DNA from 2 places in the Silvimonas sp. JCM 19000 genome. Region 1 is predicted to be linked to the other one. Evidence: predicted binding sites of a transcription regulator. Region 1 holds the regulator's gene; the other holds the start of a gene.
The links. The regulator sigma-54, encoded in region 1, starts transcription at its own class of promoters, with help from an activator protein. The targets are predictions, from matches to a motif close to CTGGCACGCTTCATGCTT.
Positions count from the first base shown of each region.

Region 2: the regulator sigma-54 is predicted to act here: its motif matches at 1,886-1,903, upstream of flgB (flagellar basal body rod protein FlgB).

Region 1 is NZ_BAAIHC010000006.1:186,949-191,327, forward strand. Features, by position in the region: gene lptC (LPS export ABC transporter periplasmic protein LptC) at 1-506, shown strand, start outside; gene lptA (lipopolysaccharide transport periplasmic protein LptA) at 511-1,038, shown strand; gene lptB (LPS export ABC transporter ATP-binding protein) at 1,035-1,787, shown strand; gene ACYQ1A_RS08145 (RNA polymerase factor sigma-54) at 1,849-3,252, shown strand; gene hpf (ribosome hibernation-promoting factor, HPF/YfiA family) at 3,309-3,647, shown strand; gene ptsN (PTS IIA-like nitrogen regulatory protein PtsN) at 3,951-4,379, shown strand, end outside.
Region 2 is NZ_BAAIHC010000002.1:3,994-8,372, reverse strand. Features, by position in the region: gene flgE (flagellar hook protein FlgE) at 1-150, opposite strand, end outside; gene ACYQ1A_RS02345 (flagellar hook assembly protein FlgD) at 251-991, opposite strand; gene flgC (flagellar basal body rod protein FlgC) at 1,015-1,428, opposite strand; gene flgB (flagellar basal body rod protein FlgB) at 1,442-1,855, opposite strand; gene ACYQ1A_RS02330 (NAD(P)-dependent alcohol dehydrogenase) at 2,511-3,563, opposite strand; gene ACYQ1A_RS02325 (methyl-accepting chemotaxis protein) at 3,755-4,379, opposite strand, start outside.

The DNA.
Region 1 (4,379 bases):
ACAGCGCCGCGTCCTTGCCCGCACTGGAACATCTGAACCGCAATAACGAGCCCGACCTGATCGTGCAGCAAACGCACAGCGTGCGCTTTAACGAAGCGGGCCAGCCGTTCGAGCGGCTGGATGCCGACCGCGTGCGCCATATCACCGAAGATGACGTGGCCTGGTTCGACAACCCGCACTTTACCTATGCGCTGCCGGGCAAGCCGCGGATGGATCTGGTGACGTCGCAGGCACAGTCCATCAACAAGGGCGAAAAACTGTGGATGCCGGATACCGCCGTGCTGACGCGGCAGCCTGATGAACAACATGCCAAACTCATCATTACCGGACGTCAGGTCTGGTTTGCCCCGACCCCGGGTCTGATCTGGTCCGACGCCGAAGTGGTGGCCGATATGGGCACCTCCCGCGCCAGTGGTGTGGGTTTCTCGGCGGACACCCAGAAGCAGACCGTTACTCTTAAATCGAAAGTGAGCACCATTTATGATCCACCGAAGCGCACTCGCTAGCCTTTTGATCGCAAGTCTGTTGCTGGCGAGCGGCCTCGCACACGCGGCCAAGGCTGACCGCGAAGAAAAAATCCACATCCAGGCGGATCAGGGCAATTTCGACCAGAAAACCAATACCGGCGTTTACATCGGCAATGTGATCGTGACGCAAGGCAGTATGGTGCTGCGTTCGGACAAGCTGACCATCCGCCAGGACGCCGACGGCAATCAGTTTTCGCAAGGCCAGGGCAATCCGGTCAAGTTCCGCGAGCGCGGCGATGATGGCACCTGGATTACCGCTGAAGCACTGCGTTATGACTACAACGGCCAGACCGGCCTGCTGACGCTGATCGACAAAGCCAATGTGCACAAGGATCAGGATGAAGTGATCGGCGACATCATCACTTACAACCTCAACACCGATCAGTACGAAGCCAAAACCACAGGCAAGAGCGGCGGTCGCGTCAACATCACGATCACGCCCAAGAAAAAAGCCAGCGCGCCCGCTGCGGCAGCACGCCCGGCCGCCACCAGCGCCAGTGAGGCCCAATGACCACCGCAATCCAGGCTGATAACGCGCCGCTTTCGCTCAGTGCCAAGGGCCTGATGAAACGGTATCGCAAACGCACCGTGGTACGCGATGTAACCATCGAAGTCGCCGCGGGCGAAGTGGTTGGCTTGCTTGGCCCGAACGGGGCGGGCAAGACCACCAGCTTTTATATGATCGTGGGCATGGTCGCCATGGACGGCGGCGAGATACGCCTGAACGGCCAGGACATCGGCCATATGGCGATGCACGAACGCGCCCAACTGGGCCTGGGCTATCTGCCGCAAGAGGCATCGATTTTCCGCAAGATGACGGTGGCGCAGAACGTGCTGTCGGTGCTGGAACTGCATATCAAGGACAGCACAGAACGCAATGCCAGGCTGGATGAATTGTTGCAGGAACTGCACATCAGCCACCTGCGCGACAACCCGGCCATGAGCCTGTCCGGGGGCGAGCGCCGTCGCGCCGAAATTGCCCGCGCATTGGCCGCTAACCCGCGGTTTATCTTGCTGGACGAGCCGTTTGCCGGGGTCGACCCGATTGCCGTGATGGACATCCAGCGCATCATTGCCTACCTGCGGGACAGGGGTATTGGTGTATTGATCACCGATCACAACGTGCGTGAGACTCTTGGCATCTGCGATCGCGCCTATATCATTTCCGAAGGCGCGGTGATGGCCTCGGGCCACCCCGCAGAAATCGTCACCAACGAACAAGTGCGCAAGGTTTATCTGGGCGAACACTTCCGCATGTAATTGCCAGACTCGACATCATGCAGCGCGATCTTCTACTCATTACTGCTTATCACAAGGTCGCATGAAGCAATCCTTGCAACTGCGGCTGTCGCAGCAGCTCAATCTGACGCCCCAACTGCAGCAATCGATCAAATTGCTGCAGCTTTCCACGCTCGATTTCCAGCAGGAAATCGACCGCTATCTGCTGGAAAACCCGCTGTTGGAGCACGACAACGGCAGCAGCGGCGACGCCCCGGCCGAGGGCAATACTGAATCCAGCAACGACGATCAACGCGATTACAACGACGACCACGGCGACGGCGAAAACTGGGGCTCTGGCAGCGGCACGCGCGGCAACGGCGACGATGACGACGACTTTGATCCCACCACGCAAGTGGCGCGCGAAATCACGCTGCGCGAGCATTTGCTGGAACAAGCAGGCGTGCTGCACCTGCCGCCGCGAGACCACGCTGCGCTGGCCTTCCTGATCGATGCACTCGATGACGAAGGCCTGCTGCCGATCGACCTCGAAGAATTGCTGGAACAAATTCCAGCCGAGATCGTCACTCAGTTAGAGCTTGAAGTGGATGACCTGGCGGTAGCGCTGGCGCGGCTCAAGCAAATGGAACCGGTCGGCGTGGGCGCGCGTGGTACGGCCGAGGCGCTGCTGATGCAACTGCGCTTGTTGCCCGACAGTGCGGCCAGACAACTGGCGCAAGTGATCGTGGCGCAGCATCTCGATTTACTCGCGGCCCGCGACTACACTAAGTTAAAACGATTACTGAAATGTGACGACGCGGCGCTTAAAGCCGCACAAGGCGTCATTACCTCGCTCAATCCCCGGCCCGCCGCACAGTGGGCTGCCTTGACGCCGCGGTATGTGGTGCCTGATGTCCTGGTACAGAAATACAAAGGTCAGTGGACGGTCCGGCTTAATCCGTCAGCCATGCCCCGGCTGCGATTGAACCAGGTTTATGCAGATATCCTGCAGCGCAGTGAAGGCGGTGTCCTGGCTCGGGAACTGCAAGAAGCCAAATGGCTCGTAAAGAGTGTGCAGCAGCGGTTTGAAACCATTTTGCGCGTGGCACAGGCCATCGTAGAACGCCAACGCGCTTTTTTTGAACACGGTGAAGTGGCCATGCGGCCACTGGTATTGCGCGATATCGCCGAAGTGCTTGATCTGCACGAATCGACGGTGTCTCGGGTAACGACGCAGAAGTACATGATGACCCCACGCGGGTTGCTGGAATTCAAGTATTTCTTTGGTAGTCATGTGGAAACGGAGGCGGGCGGCGAGTGCTCCGCGACAGCCATCAAAGCGCTGATCCGCCAGATGATCAACAACGAGGACAAGACCAGGCCGTTATCAGACAGCGCCATTGCGGAGGCGCTGTCAGGGCAAGGGATCGTGGTTGCGCGACGAACCGTTGCCAAGTACCGGGAGGGGATGAACGTACCCCCTGTCAATCTGCGCAAAAACCTGTAGCTGCGCCTGTCTCTGGGCGGGCTACGGACCAGTGGCTTAACCAGAAGGAGATCGCCATGAACCTCAACATTAGCGGACATCACCTCGAAGTGACCCCCGCCATCCGGGACTACATCACCAGCAAGCTTGACCGGGTAACGCGGCATTTCGACCAGGTGGTAGACGTGAGCGCGATTCTCTCTGTAGAAAAACTACAGCAGAAGGCCGACGTGACCGTTCACGTACGCGGAAAAGATATTCATGTTGAGGCAGTCGACAAAGACATGTACGCCGCCATTGATTTGCTGGTCGACAAACTCGACCGCCAGATCGTCAAGCACAAGGAGTGTCTGATGGACCATCGCGGTGACAGCATCAAACGGCAGCAGACGGCTGAAGAACCGGATGAAGTGTGATTCAGTAAGCCACTAAGCGCGGCGTGCGCTTGACGCAACGGACGGGAACCATTATCTATGGTTCCCGTTTTTCATTATTAAACACCGCTGTACAATTGCCGACGTGGCGCTCTGGCCCTGCTTTTGTACACGCTGTTTTCTGATGCAGCACCCACCCTGATTTGCTGCAGCGCATAAATAAATGCTGCGCTAAAATCGGGACGAAACTTTCGCGCGGCGGACCGGCTAATCCGATTCCCCGCAATTTGCCGCACCAGGCCGGTCATCCACCGGCGCCGCGGCACGACGAATCGGCAAAATCCTATGAGCCTGATTTCCAGAATTCTGCCTGCCAGCAATCTGTTTTTAGACATGGATGTCGGCAGCAAGAAACGCGTTTTTGAACAGGTGGGTATCCTGTTTGAAAACAGCCATGCCATTGCACGCAGTGTCGTGTTCGATAGCCTGTTTGCGCGTGAGAAACTTGGTTCAACCGGGCTGGGCCAGGCCGTCGCTATTCCACACGGCCGGATCAAAGGCCTCAAAGAAGCCAGCGGCGCGTTTATCCGGCTTAAATCGCCGATTCCATTCGATGCGCCCGACGGCAAACCGGTGAGCCTGATTTTTGTATTGCTGGTGCCAGCCAATGCAACCGATCTGCATTTGCAGATTTTGTCTGAGCTGGCGCAATTGTTCTCTGATAAAACCGTGCGCGAACAACTGGCAGAAGTCACCGACGTACAGGCCGCGTGG
Region 2 (4,379 bases), on a different contig from region 1:
CGACGACGCAAAGGTCGAGGCATAGATATCGGCGAACTCAGCGCGCGATTCCTTGAAGCCAACCGTGTTGGCGTTGGCGATGTTGTTGCCGACGACGTCCAGGTTTTTGGACGATGCATTCAGACCGCTAAGACCTTGCTGGAAACCCATGGTGTTCTCCTGAATCCAGTACGTGGGCCGCGCTGGATTTGCCCTCCCCGGGCATCAAATCAATCAGTATTTAAAGGCCGTGTTTTATGGGTTGGTGCAATCAGGACGAGGTTGAGCTGGTGCTCGAACTGCTCGACGGGATTGCCGCGATCTGTTTGATGTCGCTGAGATTAACCTTGCTGCCGTCACCCAGCGTGACCTGGATGCCGCTGGAACCGAGTACCACGCTGGTGGCTTGCTGCCAGCCATCCACGGGCAGACTGTTGCTGGTGCCGCTGGCATCCGTGCCTTTGGCCACCAGTTTGTATTCGCCCTTGGCCACCTTGTTGCCGTTGGCGTCGGTGCCGTCCCATTCGATGTCGTTCATCTGGCCGGCGGTCGGCGTGCTGGTGAAGGTATCCACCACCGAACCGCTGCTGTTGACCACTTGCACCGTCATGCTTTGCGTACCGGTCGGCACATCCACCGAAGCGGAAACCGGATTGGTGCCATCAAAGGTAAACGAGCTGGTGGTCGGTGCCAGTACCGCTTTGCCGATCAGGCTGGCCGCTTGCAGCGACTGTGCCGAAGAACTGGAGGTGAGCAGCGACTGCAGATTGGCATTCACTTGCGCCAGGCTGGTCACCGTGCTGATCTGGGCCAGTTGCGAGGTGGTCTGCGCGCTATCCATCGGGTTGGTCGGATCCTGGTTCTGCAATTGCGTCACCAGCAATTTAAGAAACTGGTTTTGCTGGTCAGTGGCGGCCTGCGCTGCGGCCGAACCACTGGCTCCCGACGAAGTGGCGCTGGTGCTGTTCAGGCTGCTGAAGTCAAACGACTTGTTGCTCACGGAACTGGTCATGATGCATGTCTCCCGGACAAGACTTAAGCCGTACCCAGTTGCAACGTGCGTTGCACCAGCGTTTTGGCGGTATTCATTACGTCGGCATTGGTCTGATAGGCCCGCGAAGCCGACAACATATTGGTCATTTCTTCCACCACATTCACATTGGGCATGGCCACGTAACCGTTGCCGTCTGCCAGCGGATTGTGCGGATCGTATTGCAGGCGTGGCGGCGCTTGATCTTCCACCACATCGCGCACTTTGACGCCCACCCCGGCGCCGTTTTCGCTGCCGATGGCCGAAGCCTGAAACACCACTTGTTTGGCGCGATACGGCTGGCCGTTGGAGCTGGTCACCGAATCGGCGTTAGCCATATTGCTGGCCACCACGTTCAGGCGCATCGACTGCGCGGTCATGGCCGAAGCGGCGATATCAAAAGTGCGAAACATGCCCATGAGTTACACCCCGTTATTGCGACGACAAAGCGGCGCGATAGCTGGAAATTGCGTTTTGCATAAACGTGATCGACGCTTCGGACCGCAGCGTGTTGTCGGCGAAGTCACGCATTTCTACGTTCATGTCGACGGTGTTGCCATCGATCGACGGTTGGGTTTCGGTGCGGTATTTCAGCGTCGGCGCAAACGGGTCGATCTTGTTGGCCGGTTGCAGATGGCGCGCATCGGTTGTAGCCAGCGGGGCAGTGCTTTTGCCGCTGCTGGCGACAGCCGACTGGTAGGCGCTCTGGAAATCAAAATCGCGCGCTTTGTAGTTGGGGGTATCGGAGTTGGCGATATTGCTGGCGAGCACGTCCTGGCGGTAGCCGCGCAGTTTCATTGCGGTGGCTTGTTTGTCCAGGTATTGATCCATCATGCCGACGGCCATCGTGTTGCTCCTTTACGTTTGTGCGTAGAGAAGCATGAAGCATGCCAGGAATTATCTTATTGATAATCTTAGGAAAATTCTTTGTTTGGGGTGGCGGCAAGCGGGGGTCGGCAAGATTTGCCGGTGGTAGGTGGCAAGAACTCGCCATTGCGGCGGGTGGTTTTTTTTGGGGGGTAGTGTTGCAGCGGCTGTTGACGACCCTTAACCGCTTAGCCTGCGGCGCATTTTAGATACCCGGGGGTGCCCGGGAGCACGTCACTTTTCTTTGCTTCGCCAAAGAAAAGTAACCAAAAGAAAGGCGACCCTCCGCGCGATAAAGCTGCGCAGAAGGGATAAGGTCAAAAGCCGAAACTAACCGTCTGCATAACCGGGTTTTGCAGCTGCCGCTCCGCGGACGCGAGGCTCAGTCGGCGCCGCTGCGCGTCGCCTACCTTCGCCCGCTCAGGAAATGGTTGGGGTTTTGCACGCGGGGTTGCCTCGTTGCTGCGCAACATCGGGTGGGCGTGGCGGCTGAGTCGTGACAGTGAACGGCTGCACCGCGTGCTGATCGCGTCGTTTTTGCAAACCATGCCGTCTCATAGGGTGGGTCTAGACCCACCACCCAAAGCCATCAAGAGGTGCGTTGCTATCTGCCCCACCCAAAGCTGCCCCAGCATCACCCCAACGACGCAATATCAATCACAAAGCGATAGCGCACATCGCTCTTCAACATGCGGTCGTATGCGGTGTTGACGTCCTGGATATTGATCATCTCGACATCACACGTAATGCCTTTGTCGGCGCAGTAGTCCAGCATCTCCTGGGTTTCAGCGATGCCGCCGATTAACGAGCCACCCACCGAGATGCGTTTGCGCACCAGTGCGCCTGCGGCGAGGGGTGGGTCGATTGGTTCGAGCAGGCCTACCAGCACCAGTTGGCCATCCAGTTTTAACGTCGCCAGATAGGGGTTCAGATCGTGCTGATGCGGCACTGTGTCGAGGATGAAGTCGAACTGGCCGGCCACGGCTTTCATCTGGTCGGCGTCGGTGGAAATGACCACATGTTCCGCCCCCAGCCGGCGCGCTTCTTGTTCCTTGCCGGGCGAGCGCGAGAACAGCGTTACGTCCGCGCCCATGGCGTGGGCAAACTTGAGCGCCATATGCCCTAGCCCGCCTAGACCCACTACCGCAACTTTCTGACCGGGGCCCACCTTCCAGTGCTTGAGCGGCGAATAGGTGGTGATGCCGGCGCAGAGCAAAGGCGCGGCGGACTTGGGGTCGAGCGCGGCGGGGATGTGCAGCACGAATTTGTCACGCGCGACGATGCTTTGCGAATAACCGCCATAGGTGGGCGATTTGTCCTGGCGATCCAGCGAGTTGTAGGTCAGCGTGCTGCCTTCCAGACAGTATTGCTCCAGCCCCTGCTGGCATGGCGCGCAGTGTTGGCACGAATCAACCATGCAGCCCACCCCCACCAGATCACCCGCTTTGAATCCGCTCACCTCGCTGCCCACGGCTTTAACACGGCCGATGATCTCGTGGCCGGGCACCACGGGATAACGCGCATTGCCCCATTCGTTGCGGGCCACATGCAGATCGGTGTGGCAGACGCCGCAATACAGGATCTCGATATCGACGTCGTTGGCGCGTAGGTCACGGCGGTTAAAGCTGAACGGTGCAACGGGGGACGTGGCGGATTGCGCGGCGTAACCGCGAATATTCAAAGCCATGGCAGCAAACTCCTGAACCGGGGATGGCGAACATGATCGGGGCAAACCGCCAGCCGGGCGTCCGCCAAAGGACGGAGCGCCGGGCCGGTGGCCAGCCCTGTTTATAGATCAAGGCCTCGGTAGAGCCCTGCGGCGGCGCGCGAGTTCAGGTGGGCGCGCTGCTTGTGTCTGATTTCTAAATACCGGCGCGCTCAGTCCAGCAATTGCTGGAAATCCACCGCCATCATCACGCCGCCCCAATGCCGCCCGTTAACCCGGATCGGCATCGACACCAGGCCAAAGATATCGCCCACGTCGCGCACATAGGCCTGCATCATCACCGGTGCGGTGTCTTGCGCGCTTTGCTTCAGCATCGCGTTATCGCCGTAAAAGCGCTTGTCGCGACCGAAGGCGCGATTGCGTTCCACATCTGCGCCATGCGCCTGGCAATACTTGCTGACATGGGTGGGTGCGTAAACATGATCGGCCGCGCACATCACGGTCAGATCGGCGCCGGGCACGTTGGCGGTGTACTGGTCCAGCAGCGGGCGGAAGGTCTGGGCAAATGCGCCGTCGTAACTGGTGTGATATTGCGGCGGGTTGCTGCCGGCAATGGGCGTGTATTGCGTATCGAACAGATTGACGCCGCTGGCCGCCATGGCACTCAGGCGTTGCTCGAAATCAGTTTGCGCCGCTTGCAACTGGTTCAGCACGCGGTCGTAACGATAATCGCCGAGGCGGAAGGTGCTGATCGCCTTCATCGCATGTTCGGTGGCGGTATCCAGCTCGCCCATGGTGGCGGTGGCGCTGGTGGCACGGCCAGCCATTTCGCCGCTG